DNA from 2 places in the Brachybacterium fresconis genome. Region 1 is predicted to be linked to the other one. Evidence: predicted binding sites of a transcription regulator. Region 1 holds the regulator's gene; the other holds the start of a gene.
The links. Region 1 encodes HrcA, which represses chaperone genes, less so after heat shock. Its sites were predicted from a motif close to TTNGCACTCGNNNNNNNCGAGTGCNAA; they were not measured.
Positions count from the first base shown of each region.

Region 1 (7,530 bases):
GTGCACCACGAGCGCCCACGTCTTCGCGTCGGAGTCGTTCATCCCCTGCCCGGACAGCGGGCCCTCGTAGATGCCCTTGAAGCCGGGCGGGGGAGTGTTCAGGTCGACGGCGCCGGGTGCGGCGTACCCCTCGGGGCCGCCCCCGTACGAGCCCTGCGGACCGTAGGTGGCCTGGGGGCCGGGCGCGCCCTGCGCGTCGTAGGTGCCCTGAGGGTCGTCGATGGCCAGCGGATCATAGGAGGCCTGCGAGGCGTCGGTCGAGCCGGGTCCGGTCTGCTGACCCGGCTGACCCTGCTGACCGGGAGCGCCGTACGGGCTCTGCGGACCAGCCTGGCCCCGCGGACCGGGGGCATCGGCAGGAGCGCCGTAGGGGTCCTGACCGGTCGACGGGGACGGGGCGGAGAAGCCCTGGGCCGCGGGGGCCCTCCCCGTGCTGTCGTCGTAGGCGTAGGGATCGTGCGGATGCAGCGCCGGATTGGAGGTCGGGCTGCCCTGGTGCTGCTCGGGGAGGCCCTGCTGCTCGGGGTCGCCCTGCGGCGCCGGGGCGTCCTGGGGCGCGGCGGTCCAGCCCGGGCTCTGCTGCTCGGGGGAGGCGCTGCCGGGCTCGGTTCCGTACGGGTCGTGCGGGTGCGGAGTCTGGCTCATGGTTCCTTCTTCGAACGGGCCGACCGGGAGGGCCGACGTCGGACTGACCCCCTCAGCCTAGCCAGTGAGATCCCGGTCGTCCCCGGGGCGTGCCGCCATGTCGGGTGGGGGATTGCCCCCAGGTCCTGGGCGTCAGGACGGATCGACCGTCACGAAGTCGATGAGCTCCTCGATGCGCCCCGACAGGGAGGGTTCGACATCGGCGTAGGAGCGCACGGTCGACAGGATCCGCTGCCAGCCGATGCCGATGTCGGCCGAGTCCTCATGCGGCCAGCCCAGCGCCGCGAGGGAGCCGACCTTGATGTCGGTGCCCTTGGGGATGTGCGGCCACTCCCGCAGCCCGACGCGCGCCGGGCGCACCGCCTGCCAGACGTCGACGTAGGGATGTCCGAGCACCTCGACGTTCCCGCGGGCACCGGGCAGCTTCATGACCTCGGCCGCGATGCGCGACTCCTTCGACCCGGGCACCAGGTGGTCGACCAGGATGCCGAGCCGGCGACCGGCCGACGGACCGAAGGCCTCGACGCGTTCGACGAGGTTGTCCGCGCCTTCGAGCTGCTCGACAACGATCCCCTCGATGCGCAGGTCGTGCCCCCACACCTTCTGCACCAGCTCGGCATCGTGCGTGCCCTCGACCCAGATCCTCGAGGCACGGGCGGTGCGGGCCCTCGCCCCCTCGACATAGACGGAGCCGCTCGCGGAGCGCTTGCGCACCGGGGCCAGAGCGCGCGGTGCGGCCCGGGTGAGCAGCACCGGTTCCCCGTCGATCATGAAGCCCGGACCGAGCGGGAAGGTGCGGCGCGCGCCACGGCCGTCCTCGAGCTCGACGACCACCTCTCCGGCGATCTTCTCCACGCGGGTGATGGCACCGGTGAAGCCGGTGCCGGCCTCCTCGACGACGAGGTCGCGCTGGGCGGGGACCTCGCGGGCGACGGGGCGGCGACGATGATGGGCGGGCGGACCGGAGGACAGCACGTCGGGGCCGTACCGGTCGGGGAAGCGATCGGAAGCTGCAGGCACGCGCGACACCTTACCCCCGTGGCGAACGCCTCCCCGCGAGCATCGCCGGGGGCGCGTAGGATTGGCACTCGGCACGGGCAGGTGCCAGATCTCGTCCTGGCGACGCTGGTCACGCCCGTCGGACCCGATGACCGCAACGCACGGAACGCAGGAGGTGAGGGACACGGACGCCCGGAAGCTGCAGATCCTCGGCGCGATCGTCGAGGACTACGTCTCCACCCGTGAGCCCGTCGGCTCCAAGTCCCTGCTGGACCGTCACGAGCTCGGGGTCTCCGCCGCCACGGTGCGCAACGACATGTCGCTGCTCGAGGAGGAGGGGCTGATCCATCAGCCCCACACCTCCGCCGGCCGTGTTCCCACCGACAAGGGGTATCGCGCCTTCGTCGACCATGTCGCGACCGTCAAGCCGCTGTCGGCCCCCGAGCGCAGCGCGATCCGCACCCTGCTGGAGGACTCCGGTGACGTCGAGGAGCTCCTCGGCCGCACCGTGCGCCTGATGGCGCAGCTCACCCAGCAGGTCGCGATGGTGCAGTACCCGTCCCGGCGTCAGGCTCGGGTCCGCCACGTCGAGCTGGTCAAGGTCGCCGATTCGCTGCTCCTGGTCGTGCTGATCACGGAGTCCGGTCGGGTCGATCAGCGCACCGTCCCGGTGCTCGCGGCCCAGCCCGCCGAGTACTACCTCGACCTGCGCGACCAGATGAATCGGGCCATCTCCGGCCGAGAGGTCACCGATCTCGCCACGCCCCTGGCCACCCTGCTCGAGACGCTCCCGGCGCTCGAGCGGACCTCGGCCCAGGAAGTGGCCGATGCGCTCGTGTCCCTGGCGGCGACGCGGGCGGAGGACCGGATCATGCTGGCCGGGACCGCCAACATCGCCCGCTCCGCCGAGGACTTCGCCCGCAACGTGGAGCCCCTGCTGGACGTGCTCGAAGAGCAGCTGGTGCTGATGCGCCTGTTCACCGAGATGCACGCCTCGCCCGGAGCGGTCGAGGTGCGGATCGGCTCGGAGCTGCATGATCGCGCCCTGCATCAGGCCGCGCTCGTCGGCGCGGGATATGGTGCGGGATCGCATCTGGCGATCCTCGGCCCCAGCCGCATGGACTACGCCGCAGGTATCTCGACCGTCCAGGCCATCGCCCGCTACGTGTCCCGCTACCTCGAATGACCTCCCGGCGCGCGCTCGCGCGCCGATCCGCCAGCCCCACCGCCCGGTGCCCGCCGCCGCACGCCGCGGCCCGGCCACCCCGACTCCCCGGTAAGGAATCCTCACCGTGAACGACGACTACTACGAGCTCCTCGGCGTCTCCCGCGACGCCTCCACCGAGGAGATCAAGAAGGCGTACCGGAAGCTCGCCCGGACGCTGCACCCCGACGTGAACCCCGACCCGGAGGCGGCGGAGAAGTTCAAGAAGGTCTCCCAGGCCTACGAGACGCTCTCCCATTCCGACAAGCGCCGCCAGTACGACATGGGCGGCGGCCCGGGCACGGGCGGCGGTGGCGGCTTCGGCGGCTTCGGCGGAGGCGCCGGCTTCGACGTCAACGACATCTTCGACATGTTCGCCGGCGCCGCCGGCATGCGCGGCGGACGCGGCCAGGGCCCCGTGCCGCGGCAGCGCCGCGGAGGCGACGTGCTGCGGCGGGTGCGGATCGACCTGCGCGACGTGGTCTTCGGCACCGAGGAGGAGGTCACCTTCCGCACCGCCGAACAGTGCGAGCGCTGCGACGGCTCCTGCTGCGAGCCGGGCACCAGCCCCACGCGCTGCACCGCCTGCAACGGCTCCGGCCACGTCCAGCGCGTCGCCCAGTCGCTGCTGGGGCAGATGGTGACCATGGCCCCGTGCCCCACCTGCGAGGGTCACGGCGACGTCATCGAGAGCCCCTGCACCAGCTGCTCCGGGCACGGTCGCACCCCGGCCGAGCGCACCGTCACCGTGAAGGTCCCCTCCGGGGTCGAGAACGGCACCCGCATCCAGCTGCGCGGCCAGGGCGAGGTCGGCGAGGCGGGCGGCCCCTCCGGAGACCTCTTCATCGAGCTCGCCGTCGTCGACCACGAGATGTTCGACCGCGACGGCGAGGACCTCGTGACCACCATGGCGGTCCCGATGACCTCCGCCGCCCTCGGTGCGACCATCCCGCTTGAGACCTTCGACGGCAATCAGGACATCGACGTCAAGCCGGGCGCCCAGCCCGGGGACGAGATCACCCTCAAGGGCCTCGGCGTGACCCCGCTGCGCCGCGAGCGCCGCGGCGACATCCGTGTGGTCCTCGACGTCGACGTTCCCACCACGCTCAGCGAGCAGGAGCGTGAGCTGCTCGAGCAGTTCGCCGCGCTGCGCGGGGACGAGACCACCCGCCGCAAGGGCCACGGCCCCTTCTCCAAGCTCCGCGATCGCCTGCGCGACCTCTGAGCGACCGACGACGGCAGCAGGTCTGACATGCCCACCACCCCGCCCGGGTTCCTGATCCTCGACGACGCCCTCGCCGCCGCGCGCGAGGGCGAGGCCCTGACCCTGGACGGGGAGGAGGGGCGGCACGCCGCCAAGGTCGCGCGCCTCGGCGTGGGGGAGCAGATCCTCCTCACCGACGCCCCCGGGCGTCAGGTGCTCGCCGAGGTCACCGCCGCCCGCAAGGAGTCGCTCGAGCTGTCCTTGCTGGCTGACCCGAGTCCCGCGGTCGAGCGCCTGCCGCGCCTGAGTCTGGTCCAGGCCCTGGCCACCGGTGGTCGCGACGAGCAGGCGATCGAATCCGCCACCGAGCTCGGCGTCGACCGGGTGGTGCCGTGGATCGCACGCCGCTCCGTCTCGATCTGGCGGGGGGAGAAGCTCGCCAAGGGCCGCGCCCGCTGGGCAGGGACGGTGCGGGCGGCCGTGAAGCAGTGCCGCCGTCCCGGGATCCCTGCGGTCGATGCCCCGGTGACGGGCGCCCAGCTCACCGACGCTCTCGGTGAGCTCGCCGCCGACCGGACCCTCGTGCTGGTCCTGCACGAGCAGGAATCGGTGGCGCTGATGAGCCTCGGCGAGCAGCTGCGTGCGGCCAGCGCGGACGGGATCGAGGAGATCGTCGTGATCGTCGGCCCCGAGGGCGGCATCGACCCCGACGAGCTCGACGCCCTCCGCGCGGCCGGCGCCCGCTCGGTGCTGCTGGGCCCCGAGGTGCTGCGCTCCTCGACCGCCGGTCCCGCCGCGCTCGCGGTGCTCAGCAGCCTCGTCGGCCGCTGGGGCTGAGCGGGCCCGACCGCCCGCCGGGGCCGACTCGCCACCGCCCGTCGGGACCCAGACATCGCCTCCCGCGGGCCGTCCGGCGTCCCCGCGATCTGCGAAAAGCGGGTGATCCGCGGCACCCTGCTGTGTAGGGTCGGTCACCATGACCCCGGACGCCCTGCTGCCCGCCGCCTCCGCGTCAGGACGGACGAGGGGCGAGGGGCGATGATCCTCGCCGAGAACCTGGTCAAGGAGTTCACCCGGCCCCAGCGCGTCCAGGGTCGCTTCTCCGGACTGCGCTCCTTCCTCAGCACCCGGACCGTCACCAGCCGTGCCGTCGACGACATCTCGCTGCGCATCGACGACGGAGAGATCGTGGGCTACCTCGGCCCCAACGGCGCGGGGAAGTCCACCACCATCAAGATGCTCACCGGCATCCTCGTGCCCACTTCCGGGCACATCGAGGTCGAGGGGATCGTGCCGTGGAAGGACCGCCGGGCCAACGCCCGCAGCATCGGGGCCGTGTTCGGCCAGCGCACCCAGCTGTGGACCGACCTCCCGCTGCGGGAATCCTTCGCCCTGATCGCCAAGCTGTACGGAATGGGCGCCGCCGAGTACCGGCGCTCGCTGGAGACCTTCGTGGACCTGCTGGAGATGGGCCCGTTCCTGGACACCGCCGTGCGGTCGCTGTCGCTGGGACAGCGGATGCGCGGAGACATCGTCGCCGCGATGCTGTACCGGCCCCCGGTGCTCTATCTCGACGAGCCCACCGTCGGACTCGACGTCGTCGCCAAGGCCCGGATCCGCGACTTCATCGCCGAGCAGAACCGCACCGAGGGCACCACGGTGCTGCTGACCACCCACGACATCGCGGACGTCGAGCAGCTCGCCCAGCGCGTGGTCATCATCGACGAAGGACGGATCCTCTACGACGGCGACCTCGAGAGCCTCCGCGCCCGCTACGCCCCCTTCCGCGAGATCGTGGTCAGCGCCCCGGCGGTCTCCGAGGACGTCGACGTGCCGGGACTGACGCTGACGCGCCTGGTCCCCGCCGGTGACGAGATGCGCGCCACGTTCCGCTTCGACCCGGCCGAGGTCCCGGCCCCGGCCGCGATCGGGCGCCTCACCGGCACCCTGGAGATCACCGATCTCTCCTCCCGCGAACCGAACGTCGAGGACGTCATCCGTCAGATCTACACGGAGCGGGGCGTGCGGGCGTGAGCATCGCGGCACCTCCGCGGCAGGACGCCCTGCTGCTCGAGGGCATCCGGGCCTCCATCGCCCACGCCGCTCGCGCCCAGTTCGCCTTCCGCGCCTCGACCTGGACCGGGATCGTCGGCTGCGTGCTGCAGGTGATCCTCGTGCACCTGGTGTGGAGCGCGGTCTACGGCGGCCGCACCGACGTCGCCGGCGTCGCCCAGGTCGACGCCATCACCTATGCCGTTCTCGGCGTGCTGACCACCACCGTCTTCCAGCCGTTCATGTTCGACTCGATGCTGGGACGGCTGCGCACCGGAGCCATCGCCTTCGATGTGATGCGACCGATCTCCGCCGTGCCGCTGGCCCTGGCCCGCCAGGTCGGCGGCACCGTGGGCCAGCTGCCCGCCGCCGCCACCGCCCTCGGGGTGGGCCTGGCGCTCGGAGCGATCGCCCTGCCGGGATCCTGGCTCTCGGGCCTGGCCTGCCTGCTCTCGCTGTCGCTGGGTTTCGTCATCGCGCTGCTGGTGAACTTCACCGTGGGCCTGGTGGGGTTCTGGACCCTCGAGGTGGGCGGCGCGTTCCTCATCTACCGGATGCTCGCCCAGTTCTCCTCCGGGGCGCTGATCCCGCTGTGGTTCATGCCCGACTGGCTCACGGGCGTCCTCACCCTGCTGCCGTTCTCCGCGCAGGTCTTCGTGCCGCTGTCGATCTACGTGGACCGCGACCCCGGATGGCACACCGTCCAGGCGATCGGGATGCAGGCCCTCTGGATCGTGGTGCTCATCGCCCTGGCCGCCCTGGTGTGGCGACGGGCCATCCGCCGCCTGGTGATCTTCGGTGGTTGACGCCCCAGCCGGCGCCGCGCCCGTCCGCCGCGGCTCGCTCGCCCGGCCGATCCCGCCCTGGCGCACCTACGCGATCCTGCTCGGGGCGACCTGGCGCAGCATGCGGGTCCACCGCATGAACCTGATCCTCACCTTCCTGGGCAGCGCCGCTCTCCAGGGAACCCAGCTGGCCTTCATCGGGGTGCTGCTGGGCGCCTTCGGCACCATCGCGGGCTGGGAGGTGTACGAGGTGGCGTTCCTGTACGGGCTGCGGCTGACCGCCCACGGCGTGTGCACGATCAACTTCGGCCAGCACCGGGCCAGCGCGAACGTGGTGCGCGATGGGGATTGGGACCGTTACCTGCTGCGTCCCGCGCCGCCGTTGATGCAGCTGCTGACGCGCTTCTTCAACCCGGGCACGCTCGGGGACCTGGTCCTCGGCCTGGCGATCCTCGGCGTGGCGGCCTCGCAGGTCGGCATCGACTGGTCGGTGTGGATCGCGGCGTACGTGGCGGCAGCCGCGATCGGGGGAGGTCTGGTCGAGGCCGGTCTGCAGATCGGCATCTCCGGACTGGACTTCCGGATGGGGCCGACGACCCGCGTCAAGGACACCATCGATCGCGTGCTGACGGATTTCGGCG
Region 1 is NZ_JAGIOC010000001.1:601,894-609,423, reverse strand. It holds gene JOF44_RS02775 (DUF4870 domain-containing protein) at 1-645, opposite strand, end outside; gene JOF44_RS02770 (DUF3097 family protein) at 778-1,674, opposite strand; gene hrcA (heat-inducible transcriptional repressor HrcA) at 1,820-2,830, shown strand; gene dnaJ (molecular chaperone DnaJ) at 2,937-4,073, shown strand; gene JOF44_RS02755 (16S rRNA (uracil(1498)-N(3))-methyltransferase) at 4,101-4,889, shown strand; gene JOF44_RS02750 (ABC transporter ATP-binding protein) at 5,091-6,086, shown strand; gene JOF44_RS02745 (ABC transporter permease) at 6,083-6,910, shown strand; gene JOF44_RS02740 (ABC transporter permease) at 6,903-7,530, shown strand, end outside.

Region 2 (7,530 bases), 3.3 Mb from region 1:
GATGTCGTACCCGCCGTCCCGCAGCGGGGAGGCCATGAAGGGAGGCAGCCACAAGCAGTCGATGCCCAGCCACTGCAGGTAGTCCAGGCGGTCGATGAGGCCGGTGAAGTCCCCGGTGCCGTCCCCGTTGCCGTCGGCGAAGGCGCGCACGAGCACCTCGTAGAAGACGGCCTTGCGATACCAGTGGGGGTCGTAGTCGACCCCGGGGCCCTGAGGGGAGAACTGCGCAGCGTTCAGGGGCATCGGATCCTCCGCGTCGGTGAGGGCGGCACATCGCCGGACGTGGCACCAGCCTAGTGCTCCCTTAGCATGGTCAACAGCTCGGCGGACGAGGACGTCCGTCGACCGCAGCACCGACGTGCCGGGAGGGGACATGGGGCAGCCGGATCACGGGCAGCCGGGCCAGGGGCAGCATGCGCAGGGGCAGTTCTCTGCGGGGCACGTCCCCGAGGGATCGTTCGCGCCAGGGCCGGGCGGGGGACCGATGGAGCCGTGGCCGCCGCGGCGCTCGCGCCCCGGGATCTGGATCGCGCTGGGCTGCGCGGTGCTGGTGATCCTGCTGCTGCTGATCGCCGTGACCGGGGGTGTCATCTACCTGGTGACCCGCGGCGGGCAGGACGAGACGACGGCGCCCGAGACGGCGCAGCACTCCGGGGAGTACTTCTCCGTGCAGTACCCCGCGACCTGGTTCTCCCGCGAGATCACCGCCGATGAGTCGGAGTACGGGATGGTGCTCGAGGTCGCCGACGAGGAGATCCCGGACGACGCCTATGACGAGTTCGCCACGAACTCCGTGGTCGTGTACGTGTTCGACGCCGACCTGCACGCTCTGAAGGAATGCGAGAGCCAGTCGGGGTTCGTCGGCTACGGCTGGGACGATCCGGGGCCGCCGGAGACGATCGAGTCGGCCACCCTCGACGGCCGGGAGGTGCCCGGCTATCGCGCCACGGGTGAGCACGCCGGTCAGGAGGCCGTGGCCGAGATGTACTGCGCCGACGTCGGGGACCTGGTGCTCCAGGTCGCCGTCGAGACGCACGGGAGCACCGAGCTGTCCCCCGAGGTCCGGACGATCCTGGACAGCTGGACGTGGACCGACGCCGCCTGAGGCGGTGACGACGCGACGCGGCACGGGACTGCGGTGGTGCGCGCCGTCTCGGGCTCGTCGGCCGCGCACCCGTCGACTCAGGCGGGGATCCGCCAGTCGATGCCCTCCGCGCCCTGCTGCTCCAGCAGCGCATTGGCGCCGGAGAACGGACGGGAGCCGAAGAAGCCGCGGGAGGCCGACAGCGGGCTCGGATGCGGGCTCGCCAGATGCGGAACCTGCCCGAGCATCGGGATCAGGGACTGGGCGTCGCGCCCCCACAGGATCGCCACCAGCGGGCCGCCCCGTTCGACGAGGGCGCGGATCGCGAGCTCGGTGATCTCCTCCCAGCCCCGTCGGCGGTGCGAGGCCGGAGCGCCGGGGGTGACGGTGAGCACCCGGTTCAGCAGCAGCACCCCCTGGTCCTGCCAGGCAGTGAGGTCGCCATGGGAGGCCCGGGGGATCCCCAGATCGCTCTCGAGCTCGGTGTAGATGTTCGTCAGCGACCGCGGCAGCGGGCGCACGTCAGCGTCCACGGCGAAGGAGAGCCCGATCGGATGGCCCGGCGTGGGATAGGGATCCTGACCGACGATGAGCACCCGCACCTCCTGCATCGGCCGGGTGAAGGCCGCCAGCACCCGGTCCCCGGCCGGGAGGTACCCGCGGCCGGATTCGACCTCGGTGCGGAGGAACTCTCCCACCATGTGGATCCGGTCCTCCGCGGGGGCGAGGGCCCGGGCCCAGTCGGCACTGATGATCTCGGTCAGAGGCTTCGGCATGTGAGCAGTCTTCCATCGTCGGCCGGGAGGCGGCGAGCCGCCCCGGGCCGACGCGGGCGACCGCGTAGCCTCCTGCCATGCCCCTCCGATCCGCCGGCCCCGCCCCGGACGCCGCGCCTGTCGCGGCGCCGGACGGATCGACGCAGGACGGGCCGGCGCAGCACGGGCCGGCGCAGGATGGACCGACGCCGGACGATGGGCGATCGACCGATCCGGCCGCCGGGCCGACGCAGGACGACGACAGCGCCGGGACCGTCGACACTCCCGCGCCGATGTCCGATACGTCACTGCCCGGACCGCAGGGCGCGCTCACGGAGCGGGACCGGCAGATCCTCGCCCTCGAGTCCCGCACCTTCCGCTACGTCGGCGCCAAGGAGCGCGCGATCCGCGAGGAGATCGGGATCTCCAAGGTGGCCTATTACGTGCGTCTGAACGCCCTGCTCGACGATCCTGCGGCCCTGCGTGCCGCCCCCGCGGTGGTCCACCGCCTGCGCGGCCGACGGACCTCCGAGCACGGCCCCGCCTCCGTCGACGGGCCCGACCAGGTCGCCTGAGGGTTCCCACCGCGTCGCCCGACAGACCCGCTCCCGGGGCGTGTGCTCCGCCGCCGCACCGGGTGGAGCAGGTTTAATGGGGCCGTGGCTGATTCCCAGTATCCGTACCCGCCGGACCGATTCGACGACGAGGCCGACGCCGTGTCCTTCCACGGCGCCCACCGCGCCGAGGAGCCGTTCTGGCGTCAGAACCTGCTCTACATCGTCATCATCGGCGCCGCGCTGGTGATGCTGATCGTGCTGCTCTTCCTCATCGGGGGCATGGGCGGCGGCGGCGACGAGCGCGCCGAGGACCCGACCACCCCGGCGGCGTCGGAGACCAGCTCCGCGCCCGCGGACGAGGAGACCTCCGAGGAGGAGGCGCCCCCGGAGGCCGACAAGTCCGTTCCCGTCCTGGTGGTCAACGCCGGCGGCGTCAACGGCCTGGCCGGCGCCTGGCAGGACGCCCTCGAGGGCGATGACTGGGCGGACGTCAGCCTCAGCACGGCCGACAACCAGCAGCAGGAGCCCGTCGTGTTCTACCGCGACGAGGAGGACAAGGAGACCGCGCAGGCTCTCGCCGCCGAGGTCGGCGCCGGAGAGGCGAGCCAGAGCGACGAGTACGACTCGCCCGTGACCTTCGTGGCCGTCGAGATGCCCGACGAGGGCGGCGACGGCGAGGGAGACGGCGGCGAGGGCTGATCGACCCCGCCCACGCAGCATCGCGCGCGCCGACCTTCCGTTCCGGGAGGGCGGCGCGCGTTCTGCGTGCTCGGCCCACAGCGGAACCCGTGATCCACCCCCGGCGGAGTTAGCACTCTCCGCCTCCGAGTGCTTATGATGATCTGGCACTCGATGATCGAGAGTGACAGCGCCGTATGGCGAAGCCGCACTCGGGCGTCGTGAGCCTGATCGGTCGACAGGCAGCTGCCGGCCGGCCACGAACATTCCGACCCCGTGAGGGATCCGGCGCCGTGGGACATGAACACGGCGTGGGGTTCCGTCCGTCGCGGGCACAGGGTCGGGTGGACACCACACCACACGGGAGAGATTCCATCATGGCCAAGCTCATCTCTTACGACGAGGAGGCCCGGCGCGGCCTCGAGCGGGGTATGAACCAGCTCGCCGACGCCGTCAAGGTCACCCTCGGCCCCAAGGGCCGCAACGTCGTGCTCGAGAAGTCCTGGGGCGCCCCCACCATCACGAACGACGGCGTGTCGATCGCCAAGGAGATCGAACTCGACGATCCCTACGAGAAGATCGGCGCCGAGCTCGTCAAGGAGGTCGCCAAGAAGACGGACGACATCGCGGGCGACGGCACCACCACCGCCACCGTGCTGGCCCAGGCCCTGGTCAAGGAAGGCCTGCGCAACGTCGTCGCCGGTGCCAACCCGATCGCGCTCAAGCGCGGCATCGACCAGGCCGTGGCTGCGGTCTCCGAGACCCTGCGGAAGCAGGCCAAGGAGATCGAGACCAAGGAGCAGATCGCTCACACCGCGGGCATCTCCGCGGCCGACCCGGCGATCGGCGAGCTCATCGCCGAGGCGCTGGACAAGGTCGGCAAGGAGGGCGTGGTCACGGTCGAGGAGTCCAACACCATGGGCCTCGAGCTGGAGCTCACGGAGGGGATGCGGTTCGACAAGGGCTACATCTCGCCGTACTTCGTCACCGACGCCGAGCGCCAGGAGACCGTGCTCGAGGATCCCTACATCCTCCTGCTGTCCTCCAAGGTCTCCTCGGTCAAGGACCTGCTGCCGCTGCTGGAGAAGGTCATCCAGGCCGGCAAGCCCCTGGCGATCCTCGCCGAGGACGTCGAGGGCGAGGCCCTCGCGGTGCTCGTCGTCAACAAGCTCAAGGGCTCCTTCAAGTCCGTGGCCGTCAAGGCCCCCGGCTTCGGCGACCGCCGCAAGGCGATGCTGGAGGACATGGCGATCCTCACGGGTGGCCAGGTCATCTCCGAGGAGGTCGGCCTCAAGCTGGAGACCGCTGGTCTCGAGCAGCTCGGCCAGGCCCGCAAGATCGTCGTGACCAAGGACGAGACCACCATCGTCGAGGGCACCGGCGACGCCGAGCGCATCGCCGGCCGCGTCTCGCAGATCCGCAACGAGATCGAGAACTCGGACTCGGACTACGACCGCGAGAAGCTCCAGGAGCGTCTGGCGAAGCTGGCCGGCGGCGTGGCCGTCATCCGGGCCGGTGCCGCCACCGAGGTCGAGCTCAAGGAGCGCAAGCACCGCATCGAAGATGCCGTGCGCAACGCCAAGGCCGCCGTGGACGAGGGCGTCGTCGCAGGTGGCGGCGTCTCGCTGCTGCAGGCGGGCAAGGACACCTTCGACTCGCTCCACCTCACGGACGACGAGGCCACGGGGGCGAACATCGTCAAGGTCGCCATCGAGGCCCCGCTCAAGCAGATCGCGGTCAACGCCGGTCTCGAGGGCGGCGTCGTGGCCGAGAAGGTCAAGTCCCTGCCTGTGGGCCAGGGCCTGAACGCGGCCACCGGTGCCTACGAGGATCTCCTCGCCGCCGGCATCATCGACCCGGTCAAGGTCACCCGCTCGGCGCTGCAGAACGCGGCGTCCATCGCGGGCCTGTTCCTGACCACCGAGGCCGTCGTGGCCGACAAGCCGGAGCCGGCCCCCGCCGGTGGCGGCGGCGACGACATGGGCGGCATGGGCGGTATGGGAGGCATGGGCGGCATGATGTGATCCAGCCCAGCCTCATGGCTGATCGACGTACTGCGAGCTTGCGAGCGGTAGGAGATCAGTACATCGAGATCTGGTGATCACGTTCGGTTCGCCTGAGCGTCACGGGCCCCGACTCTCCTGACGGAGGGTCGGGGCCCGTCGCGCTGCTGAGGGCTGGGGAGTTCTCCCCATCGTCGGGACTGCCGCGGGACCCTAAGCTCAGGGAGCGACGGAAGACGCCTGACCGACGAAGGAGAACCATGTTCTGCGGAGCAGATACCGAGCAGATGCGTCGGCTCTCGCAGCGGATGGAGCAGACGTCCGAGCATGCCGCCGATCTCCTTGTCGCCCTCTCCGTGACAGTCCGGTCCGTGCCGTGGGAGGGCGTGGACGCCCAGCGCTTCCAGCAGGAGTTCCTCGACCCCGTCACCGACGGATGGGGGCAGATGGTTCAGCGCCTGCGAGATTCCGCGGCAGAGCTCGGGGAGCACGCCGACCAGCAGGACCGGACATCCGAGGGAGCATCGGATCCCGGCGTCACGACGACGCCGGCCGGCAGTGTGGTTCCGACCTCGTGGGGAGACGATCGAGGGTCCGGCGGTGCCGATGTTCCCGTGACGGCCGAGGCCGGCCGCGACGGGGCGGAGGAAGACGGTCCCCCGAACCCGGACGGCACCATCACCGGACCCGACCCGTATCCCGGCAACGGCCTGGGACCAGGGGTCCCGGGGACCAGCGCCGACTCACCGGAACCCCCTGCCTGGGAACCGGCGGACTCGGGGTCCGGCGCCTGGGACTCGCGGGAGCCGACCCAGGAGGACCGCGACAACCGGGACCTCGCCGAGGACTTGGTGCTGGGTGGGCGCTTCACGGGCAAGGGTGCCGCCTCCGACAACCTGGAGCACTACTTGGACAACACCGGCGAGGACATGGCGATCGATGTCGACGACATGATCGAGGAGGTTCCGGAGTTCTCCACCGCGGTGTCCGAACAGCGCAGTTCGATCGGGCAGGAAGCGATCTCCCAAGCACAGCAGAGCGGGGCGACCGGTCCGGTCACCTTCCCGGTGAATACCGACTGGGAGGGCGGCCAGGCGTCGAAGTCCGAGAGCGAGAAGTACTTCTATGCGACCGGTTCGTTCGACTACAACCAGACGGGGACGGTCACGGCGTATCCTCCGGACGACCCCGGTGGTGACTGGACCTACGAGGTCGACACGGCAGTCAACCTTCGGGACCGGTACAACTGGGACACCGGCAAGGGGGTCAACATCGATGTCCCGGACTGGGTGCCGGGATACCCGGACGAGATCAACGTGTCGGATACTCAGATGCAAGGTCTCCACCAGTCCGGTCTGGCGCGGGAGTACAACATCGTCGGGGCGTCCGAGCGGTCGACGCACACAGGCCCATGAGTGCGATCCGGAAGGAGGATCCCATGTCGTCGGAGTTGAGCGTCCCCTCGATCGGGGACGGTGGGGGCACGCGTGACGCCGACGCTCTGCTGCGCTCGGTGGGGCTTGCCGTCGTCAAGGCACCGGTCGAGCACGCCGTGCGCCGGCGTCAGGACGGGCGGGAGGTGATCATCCTGAGATTCCGCCTGGAAGAAGCATCGCTCCGCGGGTGGCTCGAGCAGTCCTTCGGCGTCGGTGGAGGTCCCGGCAGAGCATGGGTGACGTACGAGAACGTGGGTGACGCGCTCGGAATCGGGACCGTTCCGAATACCTGGAGACTGAGCCGCTCGAAGCCTGCCGGGCTGGAGCGGGAGCGGTATCTCCTGATCGATGATGCCGAACCGGCGACGGTGATCGTCGGGATCTGTCCGACCCTCGACGCCGTTGCGGAGGACCGCTGGTGAGAGCGCGCAGACCGATGGAGCGCCGCACCCTTCTGCTCGCCGCAGGGTCCGCCGCGGTGTTCGCCCTGGTCGGATGCGACGGCGGCACCGATATCGAGGTCTCGAGGGAGACGGAGGCGGCCGATCCCCCTGACACCGCAGACGAGGTCCTGGCGAGGGCGCAGCTGGCGCCGCTGCCGGACGACGCCGAATCCCAGCTGAGCTCGAGCGGGACGATCTCCGAGTTCGAGCTCTGGGCCGTCGAGCTGAGCCTGACGGCGCCGGCGGCGGAGATCGAGACCTGGGTGCTCGAGAGCTACGGCGACCCGGATGGGGTGGGACGGGCATGGGTCACCCCGCAGAAGGTCAAGGATGCGCTCGACATCGACGACGTCCCGGATACCTGGCGGATCGAGGAGGCGTCCGTGCAGGGAACTCCGTACGACCGGATCGTGCTGATCGACGACGCTGAACCGCGGACGGTCAGGATCCGGCTCAGCGAGGCAGGGAACTGACACGACCGTCGTCCTGCCGTCCTGCCGTCCTGTGTCCCCGTCGGAACTTCTGGAACCAGTCCATGAACTCCCCGCGGGATGCAGGCCGAGAGCCGTACCTG
Region 2 is NZ_JAGIOC010000001.1:3,879,143-3,886,672, forward strand. It holds gene treS (maltose alpha-D-glucosyltransferase) at 1-243, opposite strand, end outside; gene JOF44_RS17180 (hypothetical protein) at 374-1,105, shown strand; gene JOF44_RS17185 (uracil-DNA glycosylase) at 1,183-1,860, opposite strand; gene JOF44_RS20855 (DUF3263 domain-containing protein) at 1,938-2,414, shown strand; gene JOF44_RS17195 (LytR C-terminal domain-containing protein) at 2,499-3,095, shown strand; gene groL (chaperonin GroEL) at 3,452-5,098, shown strand; gene JOF44_RS17205 (hypothetical protein) at 5,338-6,492, shown strand; gene JOF44_RS17210 (hypothetical protein) at 6,516-6,935, shown strand; gene JOF44_RS17215 (hypothetical protein) at 6,932-7,429, shown strand.
Region 2: the regulator HrcA is predicted to act here: its motif matches at 3,239-3,265, upstream of groL (chaperonin GroEL).